DNA from 3 places in the Serpentinicella alkaliphila genome. Region 2 is predicted to be linked to each of the others. Evidence: riboswitches for the same ligand, from Rfam matches in the RefSeq annotation. Region 2 holds a riboswitch; each other region holds the start of a gene.
The links. Region 2 has a riboswitch for cyclic di-GMP ahead of HZR23_RS08115 (transglutaminase-like domain-containing protein). Riboswitches for the same ligand answer to the same signal wherever they lie in the genome.
Positions count from the first base shown of each region.

Region 1: linked by a shared signal. The riboswitch ahead of HZR23_RS03750 (response regulator) and the one ahead of HZR23_RS08115 (transglutaminase-like domain-containing protein) in region 2 are both predicted to bind cyclic di-GMP.
Region 3: linked by a shared signal. The riboswitch ahead of HZR23_RS05450 (sensor histidine kinase) and the one ahead of HZR23_RS08115 (transglutaminase-like domain-containing protein) in region 2 are both predicted to bind cyclic di-GMP.

Region 1 covers NZ_CP058648.1:728,712-736,321, forward strand. Annotated here, with positions in the region: gene HZR23_RS03740 (HlyC/CorC family transporter) at 2-1,252, opposite strand; gene HZR23_RS03745 (HD-GYP domain-containing protein) at 1,354-2,397, opposite strand; gene HZR23_RS03750 (response regulator) at 2,479-2,832, opposite strand; cyclic di-GMP riboswitch class I at 2,977-3,070, opposite strand; gene HZR23_RS03755 (TetR/AcrR family transcriptional regulator) at 3,227-3,811, opposite strand; gene HZR23_RS03760 (hypothetical protein) at 3,996-4,721, shown strand; gene HZR23_RS16835 (hypothetical protein) at 4,684-4,896, shown strand; gene HZR23_RS16840 (hypothetical protein) at 5,034-5,174, shown strand; gene HZR23_RS16845 (hypothetical protein) at 5,137-5,526, shown strand; gene HZR23_RS03770 (thymidine kinase) at 5,644-6,234, opposite strand; gene rpmE (50S ribosomal protein L31) at 6,370-6,567, opposite strand; gene rho (transcription termination factor Rho) at 6,676-7,610, opposite strand, start outside.
Region 2 covers NZ_CP058648.1:1,602,501-1,610,110, reverse strand. Annotated here, with positions in the region: gene rlmD (23S rRNA (uracil(1939)-C(5))-methyltransferase RlmD) at 50-1,402, opposite strand; gene HZR23_RS08120 (GerMN domain-containing protein) at 1,579-2,856, shown strand; gene HZR23_RS08115 (transglutaminase-like domain-containing protein) at 2,937-3,716, opposite strand; cyclic di-GMP riboswitch class I at 3,732-3,818, opposite strand; cyclic di-GMP riboswitch class I at 3,870-3,956, opposite strand; gene HZR23_RS08110 (sortase) at 4,064-4,312, opposite strand; gene HZR23_RS08105 (IS1634 family transposase) at 4,434-6,146, shown strand; gene HZR23_RS08100 (class D sortase) at 6,324-6,950, opposite strand; gene HZR23_RS08095 (carboxypeptidase-like regulatory domain-containing protein) at 7,016-7,610, opposite strand, start outside.
Region 3 covers NZ_CP058648.1:1,069,434-1,077,043, forward strand. Annotated here, with positions in the region: gene HZR23_RS05430 (hypothetical protein) at 1-100, opposite strand, end outside; gene HZR23_RS05435 (FadR/GntR family transcriptional regulator) at 151-858, opposite strand; gene HZR23_RS05440 (coenzyme F420-0:L-glutamate ligase) at 992-2,182, opposite strand; gene HZR23_RS05445 (LysR family transcriptional regulator) at 2,298-3,191, shown strand; cyclic di-GMP riboswitch class II at 3,456-3,540, shown strand; gene HZR23_RS05450 (sensor histidine kinase) at 3,686-5,392, shown strand; gene HZR23_RS05455 (response regulator) at 5,389-6,027, shown strand; gene HZR23_RS05460 (hypothetical protein) at 6,053-6,583, shown strand; gene HZR23_RS05465 (signal peptidase I) at 6,807-7,610, shown strand, end outside.

The DNA of each region.
Region 1 (7,610 bases), 870 kb from region 2:
ATTAATTTTCAATAAAAATTCTTATTTTTTTTATTCTATTTCCTTCTAGTTCCTCTAAGACTAGCTTAGTATTACTATACTTAATTGATTCACCAAGTTTTGGTAATCTTCCCAGCTCACTGATCATAAGGCCCCCTATGGAATCTATATCCTCTGCCTCTAGATTTACTCCTAACAATTCATTTACTAACTCTAGACGTATATTTCCTTTTAAAATATATTCGTTATGATTTATAGCTTCAATTTCATTTTCCTGTTCATCATATTCATCCTGTATATCTCCGACTATTTCTTCAATTAAATCTTCCATTGTTACTATCCCAGCAGTTCCCCCATATTCATCTAATGCAATAGCAATTTGTACTTTTTTCTTTTTCATTTCTTTAAATAGTTCTGCAATTCTCTTGTATTCGAAAGTGTAATAGGGGGTTCTTATATAATTATATATATCAAAATTATCATTTATATTTTCTGTAAATAATAAATCTCTTAAATTTAAAATCCCAATTATATTATCTATTCCTTCTTTGAAAACCGGATAACGAGTATATTTCTCATTCCTAATTACTTGTATAATCTCTTCGTAGGTAAGCCTTACATCAATAGCTACGATATCTGTTCTCTGTATCATTACATCTTTAATTTGAAGATCTCCAAACTCAAATACTTTATGTATCATTTCCTTTTCATCTATTTCCAAAACACCTTCTTCTTGACTTACATTAACTACAGTCCTTAGTTCATCCTCTGTTATAAAAGGGCGATTATGATTATTATTTATTCTTAATATTTTCATTAATCCACTTGTGATAAATGTAAAAACTATAACTATTGGATGTAATACTGTAATAATAAAGGCCATAGGTCTGCCAACTCTTACAGAAACTCTTTCTGCATTTTGTGCAGCCCAGGATTTAGGGGTTATTTCAGCAAAAACCAAAACTAAAAACGTCATTATAACAGTTGAAACTACCACACCACTGTCTCCATAATAATCTATTGCAAGAGATGTTGCTATGGCGGAGGCTGCTATATTTACGATATTATTTCCTACTAAAATTGTACCTAGGAGCTTGCTAGGCTCCTTTATCAATCTACTTACTAACTCTGCTCCAACTATCTCATCATCAACCATGTGTCTTGCTCTAATTTTACTTAAAGCCATCAAGGCAGTTTCTGAAGTAGAAAAAAAAGCTGAAAGAATTAATAGAAATAATAATAGAACTATTTTTCCTAAACTGCTTCCAAACAATCTATCACCTCTTTTACACTTGCAAAGTGAATAATATATAGTTTGTGTTTTTTACATAAAAAATAGACATTGAATTTTACTTCAATATCTATTAATACCAATTAGATAATACATACTATTTTCATATCACTTTGTAGAGATAAGTCTATGTATTCTGACTCCACATGTATTATTGGATTACTTACATCATAAGGTGGAATAAATACTATTTCCCCAGTCTTTTCATTATTTAGCCATACATTTGATCCAGTATAGTATACTGAAATATTGTTAATAAATGCATCAAGTATAGAAGGATCAAAGGCACCGATTCCTGTAGTTAAAAAAAGTTTAAACACCTCAAAGGGACTAGTTCTTCTTTTATAGACTCTGTCTGAAATCATTGCATCATAAACATCTGCTATGGAAACAATTTTTGAAAAAATATTTATTTTATTTCCTTTTATTCCAAAAGGATATCCTGAGCCATCTATTCTTTCATGATGATGGAGCACTCCATTCATAACATCAATATCAATATTGCCCATGGTTTTTAAAATTTCGTATCCATACAATGAATGGTTTTTTATTTCATTATACTCCTCATCTGTTAGGCTTCCCTTTTTATTTAAAATCTCTGTATCTATTTTTATTTTCCCGACATCATGCAAAAGAGCTGATTGTATAGCCTTTTTTATGTCCTCTTGTGAAAGTCTTAGCCACTTAGCAATAAGCATTGAGTAAAATGCGGTATTGAGACAGTGTGTATATGTATATACATCAGCACTTTTAACCTTCGTTAACATGCTGATTACTTTTTCTTGATCATCTTGCCAGCTATATATTGAATCAGATATATTGGTTATCATCTTTTTTTCTATTTCTTTACCAGATGACAGCTTATTTAACAAATCCTTTAAACAGTCAATATTTGTTTTATATTGTTCATAAATTTCATTTCTCTCACTTATATCATTGCAAAAAATATCACTTTCGAATTCATAAATCAACACTCTTTCAACATTAAACTGTTCTAATCTCTCCTTAATAAAAGAGTTGATATTAGTATTTTTCACAACTAGTGGTAAACCATAGTTATTTAAAATATCCTCTGCTAATACATCCATTTCTGAACAATCTCTAAGCAATACGTACTTCTTTCTCATATCCCAATACCCCATTACATTATTTTTTTCACATCGCCTATTATTTTACATCATCATATAATTTTGTATATATTAGTTCCCTTATAATTTACTTAATGTCCTAATTATAAAATCTTCTTTAAATGGCTTTACTAGAAAACCTTTTGCACCAAGTTTAACTGCTTCCGTAACAAAAGTTTCTTGTCCTAGAGCAGAGATTATTACAACATTAGCCTTAGGGTCAATATTAATAATTTCTTTCAACACTTCAATTCCATTTTTTTCAGGCATAGTAATATCTAGTGTTAATATATCAGGTCTTAAATCAATATACTTACTTATAGCCTCGACACCATTTTTACCCTCGCCAATAACTTCGAAACCATTTTTTTCGAGTATGCATCTTAGGGAAATCCTCATAAAGGTTGCATCATCAACAATAAGTACTTTTTTCAATATTTCACCTCTTTACCATATATATTTGTTTGATTGAATGGAGAACAAATTATGATTTTCAAAAAACAAAAATGAAGGTATTCACTTAATAAATACCTTCATATGACATAATCTTATTTATATTTTAAAGATTATTAATCACACTTCGGTAACCTGGCAATCATAGATATTTATTGATATCATCCTTAGACCCATGGCTTTGCGTCCCTATCTTTAAATAGGTTTGCCTTTTACAGTGATATTAGTACCTTATACCTATATACTCTTTAAAATTCTTTTTCGACATATTTATTTAAAATCCTTCAATATTTTGTATTTTTTTACAAAAAAATCTCCTTTTTGTAAAAGGAGTTTCTTCATTGATTCATTAAGATATTTAATTTAGTAATGCTAGTTATTTATATATACATTTTAAAATCATATCCATAGCCAACATTGTCTGATTTTGAAGAGAGAAATTAAATTTTTCAAACCTCCACCTTAAACATATGGCATTAAAAAGACCTAAAATTGTATCAGATAAAATAATACTATCAATGTCAGGTGAAAGCTCTCCTGATAGTTTTCCACTTTCAATAGTATCATACATAAACTTATATCGAACATTGTAAATATCCATAACCTTTACAGCTAGATTTTGGTCATTTGCTAACACTTCATAAATCTGTGTAATTGCGGTTATTTCGGGGTAATTTTCATAATATAAAGCGTAAGAATCAATAAAATATTTTATTGCTTCAGTAAAAGGAAGCTTTTTTAATTTTATAGACTCAATAATATCCATATCATATTGTGAGTAGTGCTCTAAAACACCTAATAATATTTCATTTTTATTTTTAAAGTGTTTAAATAAGGTGCCCTCTGAAATTTCTTCCCTTTTTGCAATTTCTCTAGTGGATAGACCTTGTATACCTAAATCATTAATTATCTCTATTGCTGTTAATATAACACGTTCTTTTCTATGTATGGGTAATTTCATATTCTACCTCCTAGCATTGGAACCACATAAGTGAATTATCATGAGTTATGCAGTTCGTGTAAATAAATGTAAATAAGACTGATGTATCGTATATTATAATATACTAAAAAATATTTTTGTTTTATATGTCTTGAAATAGCAAAAAAGACTTGACTTTTTAAACCCGCCCCAATAATCAAAGTGAATGGTATTAATAGCCATTACTCTTGATGAATGGGTGATAAATATGACTCTTGGGAAACCGAAATATAGAAATTTACAACAAGGAAATGGGGGCGGAACGCCAGTTTTAAAAGCAATTTGGGATAAATTTGATTTTTCACTTCTGCTTACGCAATCGGGTATTGTAAAACGTAATGGTGTACCCACTTGGCTTATTGCTTTTGCTTATGTGGTAGGACTTATTGCTAATAAAAATTCTGTCTCACGTATTTCTGATTATGCTACTAAGGATAGCTTATTACAACCGATGTTTCGGAATCTTAAAATGGCTCAATATACCTTTAGCCGCTTTTTTACAACTGATTATAATTGGGGTTTATTTAGTTTTAAAAGAGTACAAAGACTACAACAAGAAGAAGAAACTGCATTTACTGAAGGAGATGTTATTGTACTTGATGATACAAAGGTGGCTCATGCCCATGGAAAGAAAATCCCTTTCCTTTGTTGGTTATATGATAGCTCCATTAAAATAAATATCTGGTGTATGAATATAGTTGCTACAACTGTTGTATTAAAGAACGGACTTAAATATCCATTGTTTTGGCGTATTTGGCGTAAGGTAGAAAATAGCGATGAAAAACAGACAAAAATAGATCTTTCAAAAGAAATGCTAATGGATATTCGCCGGATTTACACAGGGGTACTATGGGTTGCCATGGACCCGGTTTTTATGCAAAGACTTTTTTAATTGGCTCACAGATCATCAATATGATTGGGTTACTAAGGCAAAACGTAATACAGCACTTTATCGAAAAGAAATTGAGAATATTACAGGCCGAGAACGCTTTATCCCTGTAAAGCCTTCAATGCTTATTAAAGAAGTTTTTTCAAACTTCTTATTAGTGGTCTTAAAGATAAAGTAAGTGCTATATCCATACCTAATATTTATATCAAGTTACCCTACCGTTTAGTTGGAAAGCAGGGTAAAGTAGTAACTAAGTATCGTTATACGCCTATTGCAAAAGCAGTTGTAGCTACAAGACTCAAAGAAGATACTGAAATGATGAAGGATGAATTTGAGAAAAACAAAGAGGTTGCGGCTACATATCGTGGGGCTTACCTTTTGATTAGTAATAGGGTCGATAATCCTGAAGAAGCTTTAGATGCATATATTAAGCGTTGGAGCATTGAGGTTTTTTAGAACTGCAAAACAAGAACTGGGGTTGAATTCTTGCCACTCAACGTCGGAAAGTCATCATTACGCCCATATTGAGCTCATTTTTACAGCAGAAACTTTACTTGTCTATGCAAGATGGGAACTCAATAATAAAGGCGCTGAAGAAGGCTTCACCCACGGCGAAATGGTCCGAAACTTTTTCAACGCCACATACCGTATCGTTATAAAAGCACAGCAATGCTTTCAAACTATACAAGTACATTTTGACACAGAAGTTAGGCAATTTGCAAGACTTATTGATAAATTTTGGCCGAAGAATTTATTGTTAGGTTGGTTTACTGTGCAAAATTCCCAGTATATGGAGTCAACTGCATAACTCATGTGAATTATATCTAATATTACATATTATGTCAATTTTAATATGGTATTGAGTGCTAAACATGTAAAAGAAAAGCTCCCTTCGCAGTGAAAGGAGTTATATAGTTTTTATATTCTATTTTATCACTTCATGACATTTTCTACATCTAGCTTCATAGCCTTCTTCTGCTCCAACTAGAATTATAGGGTCACTATATTTAGCAGGCTTCCCGTTTACTAACCTTTGGGTTCTAGTAGCAGGCATTTTACAAACCACACACACAGCAGTTAGCTTTGTTACATACTCTGCTAATGCCATTAGTTGCGGTACTACTTGAAAAGGTTCCCCTCTAAAATCCATATCTAGTCCGGAACAAATAACCCTTTTTCCGCTATCTGCAGAATCTTTACATACTTGTATAATTTCTTCTCCAAGAAATTGTACTTCATCTATAGCTAAAACATCATAGTCTGGATTTTCTTTTATGTAGCTTTGTAACCGCTGCGCATCCTCTACAGCAATACATTTCATTTGTTTACCATTATGACAAGCAATATTATCTACGGAATATCTATCATCAATAGCTGGCTTAAAAACTAATACCTTGAGACCAGCAATATTAGCACGATTAATTCTTCTAAGTAACTCCTCGCTTTTACCCGCATACATAGGTCCTACTATCATTTCAATACTTCCAGCTTGAGAGTACTCCATTAAATCTACCATATTTTATCTCCCCCAAGTAACAGTTTGATACTAATTCAACTAAATTTTAAATATGATATAACCGCAAATTCCCTCTATAAGAGGGAATTTTTGATATACTAATGATAAAAATAAAGGTTAGAAAAAGCTCTAACCTTACATTCCAAATTTCTTTTTGAATTTTTCCACACGTCCACCTTTTTCCATTTGCTTCTGTTTACCAGTAAAGTATGGATGGCACTCTGAACAGATTTCAACTCTAATTTCATCTTTAGTTGAACCAGTTTTGAAGTTGTTACCACATGCACAATGTACGTCTACTTCTTTATAGTTTGGATGTATATCTTTTTTCACTTTAATCACCTCTTTCTATGTATCAAGGCTATATTTAATAATTGAATTAGTCAAATTTAACTTCTATATTATAGCATAGGGATTTCATCAGTGCAAGAGTATTTAGCATTATAGTGTTTTTCTAATCATTTCCACAAAATCAACATTCCTCTTACTCTGTAATAGTAGACTAATTACCTTTTCAGTAACTTCCTGAACAGGTTGATTACCCAAGGCCCTCCTCACATTTAAAACAGCCTCCATTTCGCTTTGGCTTAATAGTAATTCTTCCCTTCTTGTTCCTGATTTATTAATATCAACAGCAGGGAAAATTCTTTTTTCTGAAAGCTTTCTGTCTAAATGTAGCTCCATATTTCCTGTACCTTTGAATTCTTCAAAAATAACATCATCCATACGGCTTCCTGTTTCAACTAAAGCTGTAGCTATTATTGTTAAACTACCGCCCTCTTCTAGCTTTCTAGCGGCACCAAAAAACCTTTTAGGCTTATGCAGTGCTCCAGGATCTAGCCCTCCTGAAAGGGTTCTACCAGTAGGAGGAATTGTTAAGTTATATGCCCTAGCTAATCTTGTTATACTATCTAAAAGAATTAATACGTCTTTACCATGCTCTACTAATCTTTGGGCTCTATTTAATACCATTTCTGCTACTTTAATATGATGACTTGGTAGTTCATCAAATGTAGAGTATACAACCTCACCTTTTATAGACCTTTGCATATCAGTAACTTCCTCTGGTCGCTCATCAATCAGAAGTACTATAATCTCTATCTCTGGGTGATTTTCTGCAACACTATTAGCTATTTTTTGCATTAAAATAGTTTTACCCGCCTTCGGTGGCGCGACAATTACACCCCTCTGACCTTTTCCAATAGGTGCGATTAGGTCAATCAACCTAGTTGCTAACTCTGTGGAATTTTTTTCTAAACTCATTCTTTCTTTGGGATAAACTGGGGTAAGATCTTCAAAATGTGGTCTTCGGATTGCAGACTCTGGATTTAAATTATTTATTTTTTTAACATAAAGAAGGGCTTTAAATTTCTCAC
Region 2 (7,610 bases):
TAAAAACAGTTTACTTACATTTCTACTCGGAAGAAGTATGTAAAGCACTCTAAACCCTCTCTATTAACACCACACACTCAACATGAGCCGTGTGTGGAAACATGTCTACAGGTTGTACTTCAATAACCTTATATCCGTTTTCATCTAAGAAGGCTAGGTCTCTAGCCAAAGTAGCTGGATTACATGAAACATATACTACCCTTTCTGGATTCATATTTACTATTGTTTCTAAAACAGACTGTTCACAACCTTTTCTTGGTGGATCCACTATAACTACATCGGCTTTTATTCCCTGCTTATACAATTTCGGTACGATATCTTCCGCTTTACCTACGTAGAATTCCGTATTATTTATGTTATTAATAACAGCATTTTCCTTTGCATCATCAATTGCTGTTTGTACAACCTCAACACCCCATACTTGTTTTGCTTTTTTGGCAACAAATAAAGATATAGTACCTATGCCACAATAAATATCGAAAACATTCTCCGACCCAGTTAAATTTGCATACTCCAATGCTTTTCCATATAAGACTTTAGTTTGTACTGAATTTACCTGATAAAAAGAATGAGCTGATATATTAAATTTTAAATCTCCAATATAATCTACTATCTTGTCTTCGCCAAAAATAACTTTAGTTTCTTTTCCAAAAATAACATTTGTATTCTTATCATTAATATTATGTATTACACTTTTCAAGCCACTAATCTTCTTTTTCAAAGCCATTATTAATTCTTCTTTGAAAGGCAATTCATTTCCATTTGTTATTATTACTACCATTACTTCACCAGTAGTAAATCCTACCTTTGTTACTATATGTCTAATTAAACCTTTTCTAGTCTTTTCATTATAAACACTGACTTTATTATCATCAATATATTTTTTTATTATTTGAATTACATCAGTATTTATTGCTGACTGAATACGACAATTATCTGTTCCAACAATATCATGACTGCCTCTTTTATAAAAGCCTAATATTGATTTTCCATCGACAATACCTACTGGAATTTGGGCCTTATTTCTATATTCATATGGATTGTCCATTCCTATTGTAGGGTGAACAATTGTATCTATCTTACCTATTCTTTGTATATTTTCTTTTACTCTTTTTCTCTTCATTTCCAATTGGGCTTGGTAATCCATATGCATGATTTGACATCCGCCACATATTGATGATAACGAACATACTGGCTTAATTCTATCACTAGATGATTCAATTATTTCTAGTATTTCCCCAACTGCATAGTTTTTCTTTAAGGTTTGGATTTTCGCTAATACTATGTCTCCAGGAATTCCACCATCTACAAAAACTGTAAAGCCGTCAACTCTTCCTATCCCTTCTCCATTATGCCCTAAATCTTCTATAGTAATTTTATATTGTTCTCCTAAAATCAACATGTACTTTAAACTCCTTTTATTAAATTTGTCGAATTAATTGTTATACATATTATTCTACACTACTTTTATCTAGTTTTGCTAACTTTTGTTATATGCTTATAGTTTACCAATTATGTATAATAAATTATAATATAGATAAATATGGATATTGGACAAGCATATAGGGGGGAATCAAAATGTTAAGAACGTTAAAGAGCTTAGTTTTAATAGTAATTATTTGTTTTACTGCCACCGGAATACCTGTTTATGCAAATTTTCTTTTTAACTATATTATTTCTGAAGATTATGTAGAATATAATGTTGATCTACTTACTCATTCCTCAGAAAAATACGAAGTGGATATTACATTTGAATCAAGTCATAATAGTTTACCTCTTGAATTCGATGATACTCCATTAAATTTTAAACTATTTTTAGGTGATCAAGAAATAAAAAATCTTGAATTAGAAGTAATAGAAAAAAGTAATGACCCTTATAAATTTTCATTTATTTTAACACCTGAAAGACTTGATTTACCAAATGGCAATTACATACTTGAGGTTACGCCTAATATTATTAATATTAAATCACCAATCGATCCAATACCAATCAATTTCAACTTTAACAAGAACGTTAAATATATTCCTGCAGTCCAAACTGTACCCACAAATAGAACTGCATTGACCCTATACTTCCCTGACAATGATTTTAATAGATTAATACCAATTACCAGAGTTGTACCATACACTAATATTCCTCTTAGATCTACTGTTAACGAATTATACAAGGGACCAAGTAAATCTTTAGGATTACCAACTGGATCTCCAATACCTACAGTTCTAAATTTAAACCTAAATAATGACATTGCCAGAGTGTATCTTCCTAAAGATATTGGAGTGTATAATACATATTCTTCAAATGCACGAATAGCCTTAGATAGCTTTATTAGTTCGCTAACATCAATAAATGAAGTATCTGCTGTTCAATTCTATATAAATTGGCAGATAACTACAGATGATTTTCATGGTGTATCAATAGATAAACCTATTAGTAAGGATAATTCTCCGAAAGCTTATGTAGCTTATAGAACTGATTCTGATAGGTTGCTACTATATCCAATTACTAGCACAGTTTCTAATTTCTCAGCAATAGATATTTTCAAAATTCTAAAAATATCTACAAATAACAATTTATATAGTAACCGTATATACCCACCAATACCAGAAGATGTTGAATTATTAGATTATAGCTTAATAGATGGGGTTTTAAAATTAAAATTTAATGATGCTTTTGTTAGTATTATTAAAAACGAAAATGACTTAAGTAATTTAATGATAGATTCTTTAATTTATAGTTACACTTCATATCCAGAAATTCAATCAGTAATATTTACAACTGAAAATGTATCCACTGATAGACTTAATATTTTAAATACACCTTTAAATGCCTCCGGTTTAATCAATATTGAACAATAATACAAATCAACTAAATTATATATACACATAATAATAGCAGGTATCTTAAAATACCTGCTAAACTTTTTTCCTTTTATTTTTTAGTATTCTTTCATTACATTAAATAAGCTTTTATCTTTTGCCATCTCATATTTTCTATTATTTTGTCTATATACTGCATCTGTAGTAGTGTCTATTGTTACCCACTTACCATTAATATATACTTCATTCCATGCATGGTATTCATTCACATTTGGAGCATAACCCATTACTAGTTTTGTAGGTACTCCTACACTTCTTAACATTCCTGCAAATAAAGATGAATAATCATAACAAATGCCTTTGTTTTCGTCATAGATTTTATTTATATTTGGTAAATAATTAGAAGTTAAAGTAGCTACTTTATCGAAATCATAGACCAAATTATTTATTATATAGTTATAAATTTCTTTTACTTTTGCTTCATCGTTACTTAGTCCTTTTGTTAATTCTTGAGCTTTTTGTACTGCCTTCATTGATTGATCCCAGTTAACCATCTGTATTGAACTAAGAAATAAATTTGTTTCATCTATTGAATTTACATTTACTGTTTCTTTTGAAATAACTTTAAATCTATTTCCGCCAACATTCTCTACTACACTTACTTGATATGAGCCAATTCCCATTTGTAGTGGTATTCTTGTTTCTTTTTCTTTTATGTTATATTGATAACGAGCTTGTCCCTTTTCAACCAAAACACGTACGTCTTTATTATCTATACTGTTACTATTTACAACTAGCATACCATTTCCTAAGTTACTAATATTTATAACAGCTTGTCCCAAAACACTGTTTGCTGAAAGCATAAAAAGTAATGCGATAATAAATATACTTTTTTTCATAATAAAAACTCCTCCTTCGGTAACACGGCTGCCTTAGCATTAAATGCGTTAGGCCCTATGGCTTTGCGTCCCACCCTTTCGAGTGGTTTGCCTTTATCGGTGAAAAGCTTTTTCACCAAATATATTCTATTTTATAATAACAAAAACTTCCCGTTCGGTGGCTTGGCTACCATTGCACTATGTGCTTTAGGCCCTATAGCTTTGCGTCCCATCCTTTCGAATGGTTTGCTATTGTCGTTGACAAGTTCAACTTAGTATTATTTTCTTATATATGATAATTATACCATATATTTTTGAAAATAATCAAATATTTTTCTACAATATAATTAAATTTTTTACATTGCTTTTTACATTTTTGCATGAATAATTATTCGATGTGTTGGATTATTTATAGGGTCGCATGTAATTAGTGACAATATTCTATCTTTGCTATTACGATTAAGCACAGACAAATCTGTAGGTTCTACAAATTTTTTTAGATATATTGTGTATTCATGTTTTTCACCTTTTGTAGTTATAACAATCTTATCTCCTGCTTCTAACTCCTCTAGTCTATTAAACAACACCCCGTATTTACGTCCCCGGGTCTTTGACAGTTGAATAATAAAAAAAATCGCTAAAGCTTTGAAAAGGCTTTATTTTTTTGTAAATTTTCTCAAATATTTCTTTCGTATTTTATCGTATTGTGTTATAATATAGATAACTGGGGGTGTTATTATGAGATTATCACTTTCTAAATCTAAAAATGCTACTTCACTTTATGTGATAAAGGATATAATTGAAAAAAATAAGCGTACTACTAAAATTGTTGAAAAACTAGGTACATATGATGAGCTTCTTAACAAATTAAACGGGGAAGACCCTATTGAATGGGCTAAGAAATATATCGATGAACTTAATAAAAAAGAAAAAGAAGAAAATAGTACAATCATGGTTCAATACTCGCCTACAAAACTTATTGGTAAAGATAAGCAACAGTCTTTTAATGGAGGCTATCTATTTCTTCAAAAGATTTATCATGATCTAGGAATTCACAAAATCTGTAAAGAGATTTCCAATCGCCATAAATTCACTTTTAATCTTGACTCCATACTATCTAGACTTTTATATGGTAGGATTATCTTTCCTGGTTCTAAGCTTTCCACCTATAACCTATCTACTAGATTTTTAGAAAAACCTGATTTTGATATTCAACATATTTATAGAGCACTTGAAGTTATTTCTAAGGAAACTGATTATATTCAATCGGAGCTTTATAATAATAGTTATAAACTTTCTAAGCGTAATTCAGGAATTCTTTATTATGACTGTACGAATTACTTCTTTGAGATTGAGCAAGAGCAAGGCTTAAAACAGTATGGGTATTCAAAGGAACACAAACCTAATCCTATCGTACAAATGGGTCTTTTTATGGATGGGGATGGTATTCCACTAGCATTTAGCATTACTAAAGGTAATACTAATGAACAGCTCACTTTAAAGCCTTTAGAACAGAAGATACTTAATGATTTCAAACTCTCAAAGTTTGTCGTATGCACAGATGCTGGACTAGCGTCAAATGACAATAGGAAATTTAATGATCAAGGTGGACGTGCTTTTATAACCACTCAGTCAATCAAAAAACTTAAAAAACATCTTAAAGAATGGGCACTTTCTAGCGAAGGATGGAGTTTAAGTGGTAGTAGTAAGGTTTTCGATATCTCTGATATTGAAGAAGACAATTTTGCAGATATTACTTTTTATAAAGAGCGATGGATTAAAGAAAATGGTTTGGAACAAAAGCTAATTGTAACTTATTCAATTAAATATAGAGACTATCAAAGAAAAATTCGAAATAAACAAATTGAGCGTGCTGTTAAGGTAATAGAAAACAATCCATCAAAACTCAACAAGTGTAATCAGAACGATTACAAAAGATTTATAGGAAAAACAAGCGTTACATCAGATGGTGAGGTGGCAGAAAAGGACCTCTATCGACTGGATTCAGATATTATATCAAAAGAAGAGGCATATGATGGTTTTTATGCTGTATGCACAAATTTAGAAGATGAAGCTTCTGAAATTATTAAAGTTAATCATAAACGTTGGGAGATTGAAGAATGCTTTAGAATTATGAAAAGTGAATTTAAGGCAAGACCAGTGTACTTAACAAGAGATGATCGTATAGAAGCACACTTTACAACTTGTTTCTTGGCAATGGTGCTTTATAGATATCTTGAAAAACACTTAGATAACAAGTTCACCTGTACTGAAATCATACGAGAGTTAAGGGGTATGAATTTTTATGAAATCCTTGGCGATGGCTATATTCCAACTTACACACGCACAGATTTTACAGATGCACTTCATGAGGCTTTTGGCTTCAGAACGGATTATCAAATAATAAAAAACACACATATGAAAAATATTTTTAAAGATACGAAAAGATAAAAAAATTACGCACTTTTTGGACAAATATATAAAGCTTGTAACCTACTATTTATAACAGGTTACAAGCTTTTTTTCTTTATTAACTGTCAAAGATGGGATAAATGATAATTATACCATATATTTTTGAAAATAATCAAATATTTTTCTACAATATAATTAAATTTTTTACATTGCTTTTTACATTTTTGCATGAATAATTATTCGATGTGTTGGATTATTTATAGGGTCGCATGTAATTAGTGTCAATATTCTATCTTTGCTATTACGATTAAGCACAGACAAATCTGTAGGTTCTACAAATTTTTTTAGATATATTGTGTATTCATGTTTTTCACCTTTTGTAGTTATAACAATCTTATCTCCTGCTTCTAACTCCTCTAGTCTATTAAACAACACCCCGTATTTACGTCCCCTGTGAGCTGCAATGACACTATTACCTATTTCTCCCGGAAAATTTGTTCCACTTAAATGACCTGCAGCTTTTCTTAAATTACTACTGCTTGTACCAAGTAAAATAGGTAATCTAAGATTAATTTTAGCAATTTCTATAGTTCCAAGCAAATTGCTACTATTATTTACAACTTCTTCCATTCTTTCAATAGTATCAACTTCTTGTTCTTCAAAATAATCTAACTCTTCATAGAAAAATTCATTTAACAACTGATAATCCTCTATTACAGACTCTGCAATATCTACTTGATTTAGAAGATTCTGTTGCCAATATGATTGGTAGAAATTATTAAAAAAAGGATATAACATTGTTAAGATTCCTATAGTAATAAAAATATAACTCATTTTCTTCATAACGATCCCCCATATAAAAATAGAGGGGTATTTCTCCCCTCTATGAAGTTGATTAAATAACTAAATTAGATCGATTCTTTTCTTAATTTAAATCCAACTACTGCAAGTAGTAATCCGAAAATCACAAACTCTAATGGATTTATTTCCCCTGTTTTTGGTAATGTAACTATTCCAAGAGGAATTTCTTCATCTAAAAGAATCAATTCTTCCTCGTCATCACCATCTATATCAAAGTCTACTATTGCTAATGGGATTTCTTCATCTAATAAATCTATTATTGGATCAAGAGGATCAACTACCGGAGGATCAACTACCGGAGGATCAACTACCGGAGGATCAACCACTTGTAGCCGTTTATTAACAAAATCAATTTGATAGGATTCATTTACTCGTTCTGCCTCTCCTACTTTTATTTGGAATGCAAGTTGTGAATTAGTCGGAATTGAGTTTGCGTCCCAGTACATTTGGGAGTTTCCAGTTAATATAAATCCATTATCCAAATTATATCCTCTAATCCATAGATTTCCGACACCCACTCCGTTTCCAATAGCTACAGATGTCTCAGAAATGCTTTCTCCGTTTAATACAATATCTGAGATTTTTATTCCAGAATCAGGTTTCGTGGCTCTTGTCCGTATGACAATATCTTTAACTGATTCG
Region 3 (7,610 bases), 530 kb from region 2:
GATTTTCAATTAATTTTTCAATTATTTCTACTTCTCTTTTAGGATTATTTAAAGATAATTTCTTAACAGTAGTTTTTATATTAGTTATTAAAGAGTTCATTTGCACCATCCTTGCGGAAAATTACATTTAAATAGACTAATTAAAGCGAATTAAAAGTTTTTCAAATACTGTTCTTCAATGAAATCTATATGTTCCTTCATACAAGCTTTAGCTTCTAAGGGCTGTTTATTCTTAATAGCCTCGTATATTCTGTAATGTTGTGATGAAACCAAATCTTTCTTTTCTACAGTTGTCGTAATTTTACCCCTTGCTTCTTGAACTGAAATATCAATTAGTCCAGAAGATAAATGTAAAATATTTAAAAGTAATAGGTTTTTAGAAGCTTTGGCTATAGAATAATGAAACCTTTGATCCGCAATTTCACTTCTCAGAGTATCATTAATTTTATCAGCCTCGATTAACTCTACAACTAGTGATCTTAACAGTTCAATTTCTTCATCTGTACATCGCTTTGCGGCCAAATAGGCTGCCTCTAATTCAATAATTCTTCTAAGCTCTATTATTTCTTGAGGGTTACTTTGTTGTAGAGTAAACAACAAAGTAAGTGGTTGAAATAAAAATTCTTCAAAGCTTTCTTTTATATAGCTACCTTCACCTTGTCTAACATGTATAAGCCCTATAATTTCTAAGGCCCTAAAGGCTTCCCTTACAGAAGCTCGACTCACTTGTAATTGTTCGGATAAATCTCTTTCAGAAGGAAGTTTTTGACCTCTTTTAAGTTCTCCACTAATAATCATTTGTTCTATTTGTTTAATTACTTGTTCGTATACTTTAGTAGTCTTTATTGGACTAAACATGACACACGCTCCTAAAAATTGATATAAAGGCCCAATTTCAGTAAATACACTATTGTTTTTATTATACTTTAAGATATAGTTCATTACAACGAGAAAAAAGTCCCTGTAGATTAAACTAAGGGACTGAAAACCATTATTTTGTGTAATTATCGAAATACCCTTGTACAAGTACTATAGGTGTACCTTTATCTCCGCTACCTGATGTTAAATCTGAAAGAGAACCAAGTAAGTCTGTAAGTCGTCTTGGTGTTGTTCCTTGAGCAACCATTGCTCCAGTAAGGTCACCCTCTTTATTTTTAATATATTCAGAAATAGCTTTCTTTAGCTCTTCTCCACGCAGGTTTGCGAAGTCATTATCAGCTAAATACTTTAATTTTACTTCATTTGGAGTACCTTCTAATCCAGATGTATAAGCTGGAGAAACAACAGGGTCAGCCAACTCCCATATTTTACCTACAGGATCTTTAAAAGCTCCATCTCCATAAATCATAACCTCAACAGCTTTACCAGTTAAGGCTTTAAGTTTTTCGTGTATTTCATCTACTACAGGCTGACAATTTCTTGGGAATAGCTTCACACTTTCCTCGGTAGATTTGTTTGATCCTAGTAAACCATATGATTCGTTAAATCCACTTCCATCTATTGAGGTAGAAAGAATATCATCTAAGCTATATACCTTTTCTCCACCATTAGCCTTTAATATTTTTTTAGTTCTAAATCTAGTATGGATATCGCAGGTTAAAACATTTTTAGTATAATTTAGTATAGTTTTAGGGTCATTAGAGAAAATGATTTCACATTCTACGCCATACCCTTCAACCAATGATTTGTAGTAATCTATATAATCAATACCTGTAAAAGTATGTTTAATATATCCAAAATTATCTCTAAATTGTTTTTCTGTAAGTGTATCTGTCCAAGGATTAATTCCTTTTTCATCAAGTAACTCAATATCAACTAAGTGATTACCAACTTCATCTGAAGGGTAGCTTAGCATTAAAACTATTTTTTTCGCACCCTTTGCTATACCTCTTAAACAAATTGCAAAGCGATTACGACTTAAAATCGGAAAAATAACGCCAAAAGTCTCTTCTGCAAATTTAGAACTAACATCCTTAGCTATAGCATCAATACTTGCATAGTTACCTTGTGCTCTTGCTACTATAGACTCTGTTACTGCAACAACGTCCTTATCATTTAATGAAAACCCTTCGGATTTTGATGCTTGTAATACACTATCAACAACAATCTCAGCGATATTATCACCTTTATGTATAATTGGTGCTCTTAAACCTCTTACAATAGTTCCAACTATTCTTTCCATTAGTATCTCTCCTAACACTTTATTATCATAGAGTTATTCTCTACTTGTACTATATATTATATTTATGATATAAGTAAAATAAATAGATGTAATATTACACATAAGGAGAAGTTATATGATTGGTAAATTAGATTTATATAAAGTATTTACTGAAGTTGTGAGAAATCAAAGCTTTTCTAAAGCTGCTAAGGAGCTATATATGACTCAACCAGCTGTAAGTCAAGGAATAAAGCAATTAGAAAAGGAACTGCAAATTAGACTTTTTACAAGAACAGCTAAAGGAGTTACATTAACTAATGAAGCACATATATTATTTGAGTATGTAAGCTCTGCTATTAACTTAATAAATGTTGGCGAAAAAAAGCTGTTGGAATCAAAAGACTTGATGACAGGAGAATTAAAAATAGGAGTAGGAGATACAATCTCTAAGTATTACTTATTGCCATATTTAGAAAAGTTTCACAATTTATCACCTAATATAAAGCTAAAAATAATGAATAGAACAACTATGGAATTAATTAATATGACCAAGTCAGGAGAGGTAGATTTAGCAATTTGCAATCTACCTATAAAAGATCCTGCTATTGAGGTAAAGAAGATTATAGATATACATGATATTTTTGTATGTGGAGACAAGTTTAAACATCTAACAAAGGAACCAATGAATATTGAAGTGCTACTGAAACATCCTTTAATTTTTCTAGAGCCCAAATCTAACTCAAGAAATTATGTAGAGAAATATTTGTTAACAAAGGGTATAAAAATAAAACCAGAAATAGAATTGGGATCTCATGATCTATTACTTGAATTTGCAAAAATAAATCTTGGAATAGCCTGTGTAGTTAAGGAATTTTCCCAAGAATATTTAAATACAGGTTTAGTTCATAAAATTCACTTAAATAAAAGTATTCCAAAGCGGGGGATGGGAGTATGTTATTTAAAGAGTGTATCATTGTCTCCGGCATCAAAAAGGTTTATTGAGATATTAGAAGAAAGCCATACTGCTTAAGTGGAAAATAACTAAACTAACATTTTAACATCCGACAGGGTGGATTTTTTTTATAAAAAATTGATGTAAATATAAAAATCAGGTTATGTCAATATGATCAAATAATAAGGTAAGCAGAAATATAGCAATGGTTATTAAAGACTTTGTGAGGTACAAAGTGTATTTAAAAAAGAATTAATCATAGTACAACTTAATTTTGGTATAAAATTCTAAAAAAAAGAAAAAAATAGGAATAAAATCCTAAATTTTAAATAAGATTTAATAAATATAACAGGAGACGAAGAAGTACGCTTAATAATTGGGCACTTTAAGGCGTATGGAGTGAGTGGTGCAACCGACCTGAGTTATTGTTGTAATATACAATAGTTTAGGTCGATTTTTTTAAAAGCAAAATGAGACAGGTCCTGTAACATCAATATATAAGAGGGATGCTCTTAAATTAAAATGATTTTTTTTTGTTAATAAAGTAACAGTTAGATAAAGGAGGGGTTTTCTTGTTAGAAATTAAAGAATACAGGAAAATATCTTTATTACAAGGATATCCAGAGTTCATTAAAATCACTTTTATTTTTAGATATTTAACTTTATTGATTACATCATTGTTCTACTTATTTGGAAGTGTGGAACACTCCTTTCTAAGAAAATGGATCATTATATTCTGCATAAGTTTATCTGCAATAGTACTTAATCTATTATACATAAAAAGTGAGCAATCTAAATATAATACGATAGTATTAATCCTAATTGAAACTATAGGAAATTCAGCAATACTCATTCCATCTGGAGGGTTAAATAGCCCATATGTATGGTATTCACTGAATACAATTTTAGTAGCTGCAGTGAAACTGGATTATAAGGTTTGTTGGTTAAATTTAGCTATATATTTATTTAATTCAACTTACATTACTAACTTATTAGTTAATGAACAAGTTAATTTGTTTGAAGCTTTTGTTAAAGAATCAAATCTAATACTAAGTTTTGTTTTAATTACAGGAGTTATATTACTTTTAGCCAAATATGCCCAAGAAAATGAAGAAAAAACTAATAATTTAAAGATAGCTAACAGTAAACTAATCTATGCAAACCATAGAATAAAAGAATCAATGAATCATATTATGGATTTATATAAATCTGTTGAGCTGTTTGCATCACAAGAAAATAGTAGAGATTTAATTAATATAATAACAGAGTATTGTAATAAAGTAATAAGAACTGAGACTGTAATATTTATGAGTCAAACCAAAGGTATTACGCCAATAACAATTAGGTCAGAAATGGAACAATTAGATAAAAAAATTGCAAATGAGTTGCAAAGCAAAAATATTTGCTTAGCTAACTGTGAGACTCTCGAACATATTATAAATGATAAAAGGTTTTTGTTTGTATCGGTGGGGAACAATTGCAAAAACTTTGGCGCTATCGGAATAGATTTGGATTCAAGTTTAAAAATAAATACAGAAGAAGAGGTAGTAGAGCAGTTAAAGTTAGTAGCAAATCTTAGCTCTATATTATTTGAGAAATTCGAGCTTCAGCAATTTGCAGAGGAGCTACTAATAAATAAAGAGCAAAATAGAATAGCTGATGAGATACATGATGGAACACTACAAAGATTATTTAGCACTTCATGTGGAATTTATGAAACGATTAAAAGACTTAAAAAAAGCAGTCTAATAGACATTGAAAGGGATTTAAATATTATTAGGAAATCACTTAATGAAACAATGAGAGAACTGAGAGAAACCGTATACGGGCTTAGTTGGAAGAAGAATGGAGAAAACAACTTTATTGCACAAATACTAAATTTTATAAATGATACTAAGGTATTAAACAATATAAATATAGAGTTTAGTCTAAATGGTTCAGATGAAATGCTTTCACTCAAGCAAAAGAAGGCACTATATAGAATAATTTGTGAAGGAACGAGTAATGCCATAAGGCATGCAAAAGCAACTAATATATACATAATTCTTACCTTAGATAGAGAGTATACTACTTTAGAGATTATAGATAATGGTGTAGGCTTTGACATAAAAAGAGTAGAGAGTGAGAATAAGATGGGATTAGGCATTGGAAATATAAGGAATTTGGTTAATACATTAAGAGGGGATATTTATTTTAACAGCTCAATCGGTGGAGGAACGATAATAGAAATTACGGTTTCAAATAATGAAAATCTTTTAGTTAAGGAGGAAGTCGGATGATTAATATACTAATTGTGGATGATCATCCCCTAGTTAGGAAGGGGCTAGTATCAATTTTATCACTTGAGGATGATATTAACGAAATCAAAGAAGCCGCTAACATTAAAGAGGCAACGAATTTACTTGAAACATATAACCCACAAATCACAATTCTAGATTTAAACTTAGGAAAAGAATACGGATTAGATTTGATTAGTAAAGCTAAGTCAAAAACTGATAGCAAATTTATTATTATAACCTCTTCTTATAAAAAGGAAGACTTTGAAAAAGCTCAAGAAATAGGAGTAGATGGATACATATTAAAGGATGCTTTTACAGAAGATATCATATACGCGTTAAGTATAGTTAAGAGGGGAAAAAAGTTTATTGATAATGAAATATTGCAACAGAGCATGAAAAATAATAAAAGAGAAAAAGAAAAATTAGACGAGTTAACTTCTAGAGAGATGGAAGTTCTAGAAGAGTTAGGTAAAGGGCAAAGCAATATTGAAATAGCACAAACACTTTATATCTCACCTTATACAGTAAAGAAGCATGTCAGTAGCATATTAAGCAAGCTAAATTTACATCACCGGACTGAGGCAGCACTTTATATTAATAGTTCATTAAAATTAAAGCGATCTACGATTATTTGATGCAAAAATTAGAGGAGGAGTTAAATTGGCAAGAAAAAAAAGAAAGGGAATTGGTATAGGAAAACAAATAATAATAGTTTCTTGTGTAATTGCACTGAATCTAGTAGGAATAAGTTATGCTCTATGGAATACAGGAACGATTATTGAATCAACTGTTTCTACTGGGTATATTAATCCTGTATTTACTACAGGGGGTAGAACCTATTCAGTAGGAACACTGGATTTACTAACGAATGAGATTGTTGAGTTGGAAATAGAAGTTGATCATGATGCTGGAACCGTGCCTCATAAATTTATAGGTTACGATGTATATTCATATCCAACGAATATAGATATTAGTTTTACAGGTAATGGTATAAAACTTACTGCTCCTGAAATTCCTGGAGAATACACCTATGAGGTAGTACTAAGGTATATTCAGTATAATGGCTTTGGTTGGGAGAAAGATTTAACGATAAAGGGCGGAATAAATGTAACGGAACCACTTCCAGTTTTGGGTACAGATACAGTTGGGATTGAAAAAATAGAATTTGATAGCGGACTACAAGAAAAGTGATATTAAAATAAATTGCTTTAATGAAGCTTATGAGGAAATGTAGTCGATGTTAATTATAAGAGATTCATATGTTAAGCGGGGGATATAAGTGGTAGTTTATAGTGTTTTGCAAGGCATTATACTTAAAAAAAAGTGGATAATATTGACTTCATTAGCAATAGCAATATATTTAGTAGAGAACTCACCGTTAGTCACGGTATTAGGGAGTTATAAATTTAATTATGTGATAAAGCCTATTTTATGGAGTGGGCTAATTATTCTTGTGTGGATGTTTCCACAGGTAAGATCTCAGACAAAGTTAAAGTATAGAGAAAATATAAATATGTGGGCGTTTAATTTCGCAGTTATGTTTATATTAATTTCAATTGTGGCAGGATTGTTTGACGGACTAGGAAAAAGCCCGTATAACCATTCTGTCTCAGGATTATTTTTTAATATCATATTTGTTGTACCTAAATTGGTGGCCCTAGAGGTTATAAGAAACTATATAGTAAATACAATATTAAAAGAAGAGAAGTTATATATTTTTATTATAATAGCCTCTATTATAACTATTGTAAGTTTTCAGTTAAGTAGAATTTTATCCTTAGAGGGATTAGATAGCAAAGTACAGTTTGTAGGACAGTACTTTGCACCAGAATTTTGTCATAATCTACTCGCTACCTATTTAGTTTTTATTGGAGGACTTATACCTTCTATTATTTACATGGGAATTTTGCAAGGTTTTCATTGGATGTCTCCAATATTACCAGATTTAAAATGGATAACTTCAGCCTTAATCGGCATACTAGTTCCAATGTTTTTTCTTATTACTATTCAGAGTATTCACCTTACACAGAGTAAAAAGCTAAAAAGAAGAGAAAAAACCCAGGAGAGCCCTATAAGTTGGATGACGACTAGTGTGTTATCTATAATGATTGTATGGTTTTCTTTAGGAGTATTTCCAATATATCCATCAGCAGTAGCTACAGGAAGTATGGAACCAATTATCTACCCTGGTGATGTGATTTTAGTGAAGCAGAATATT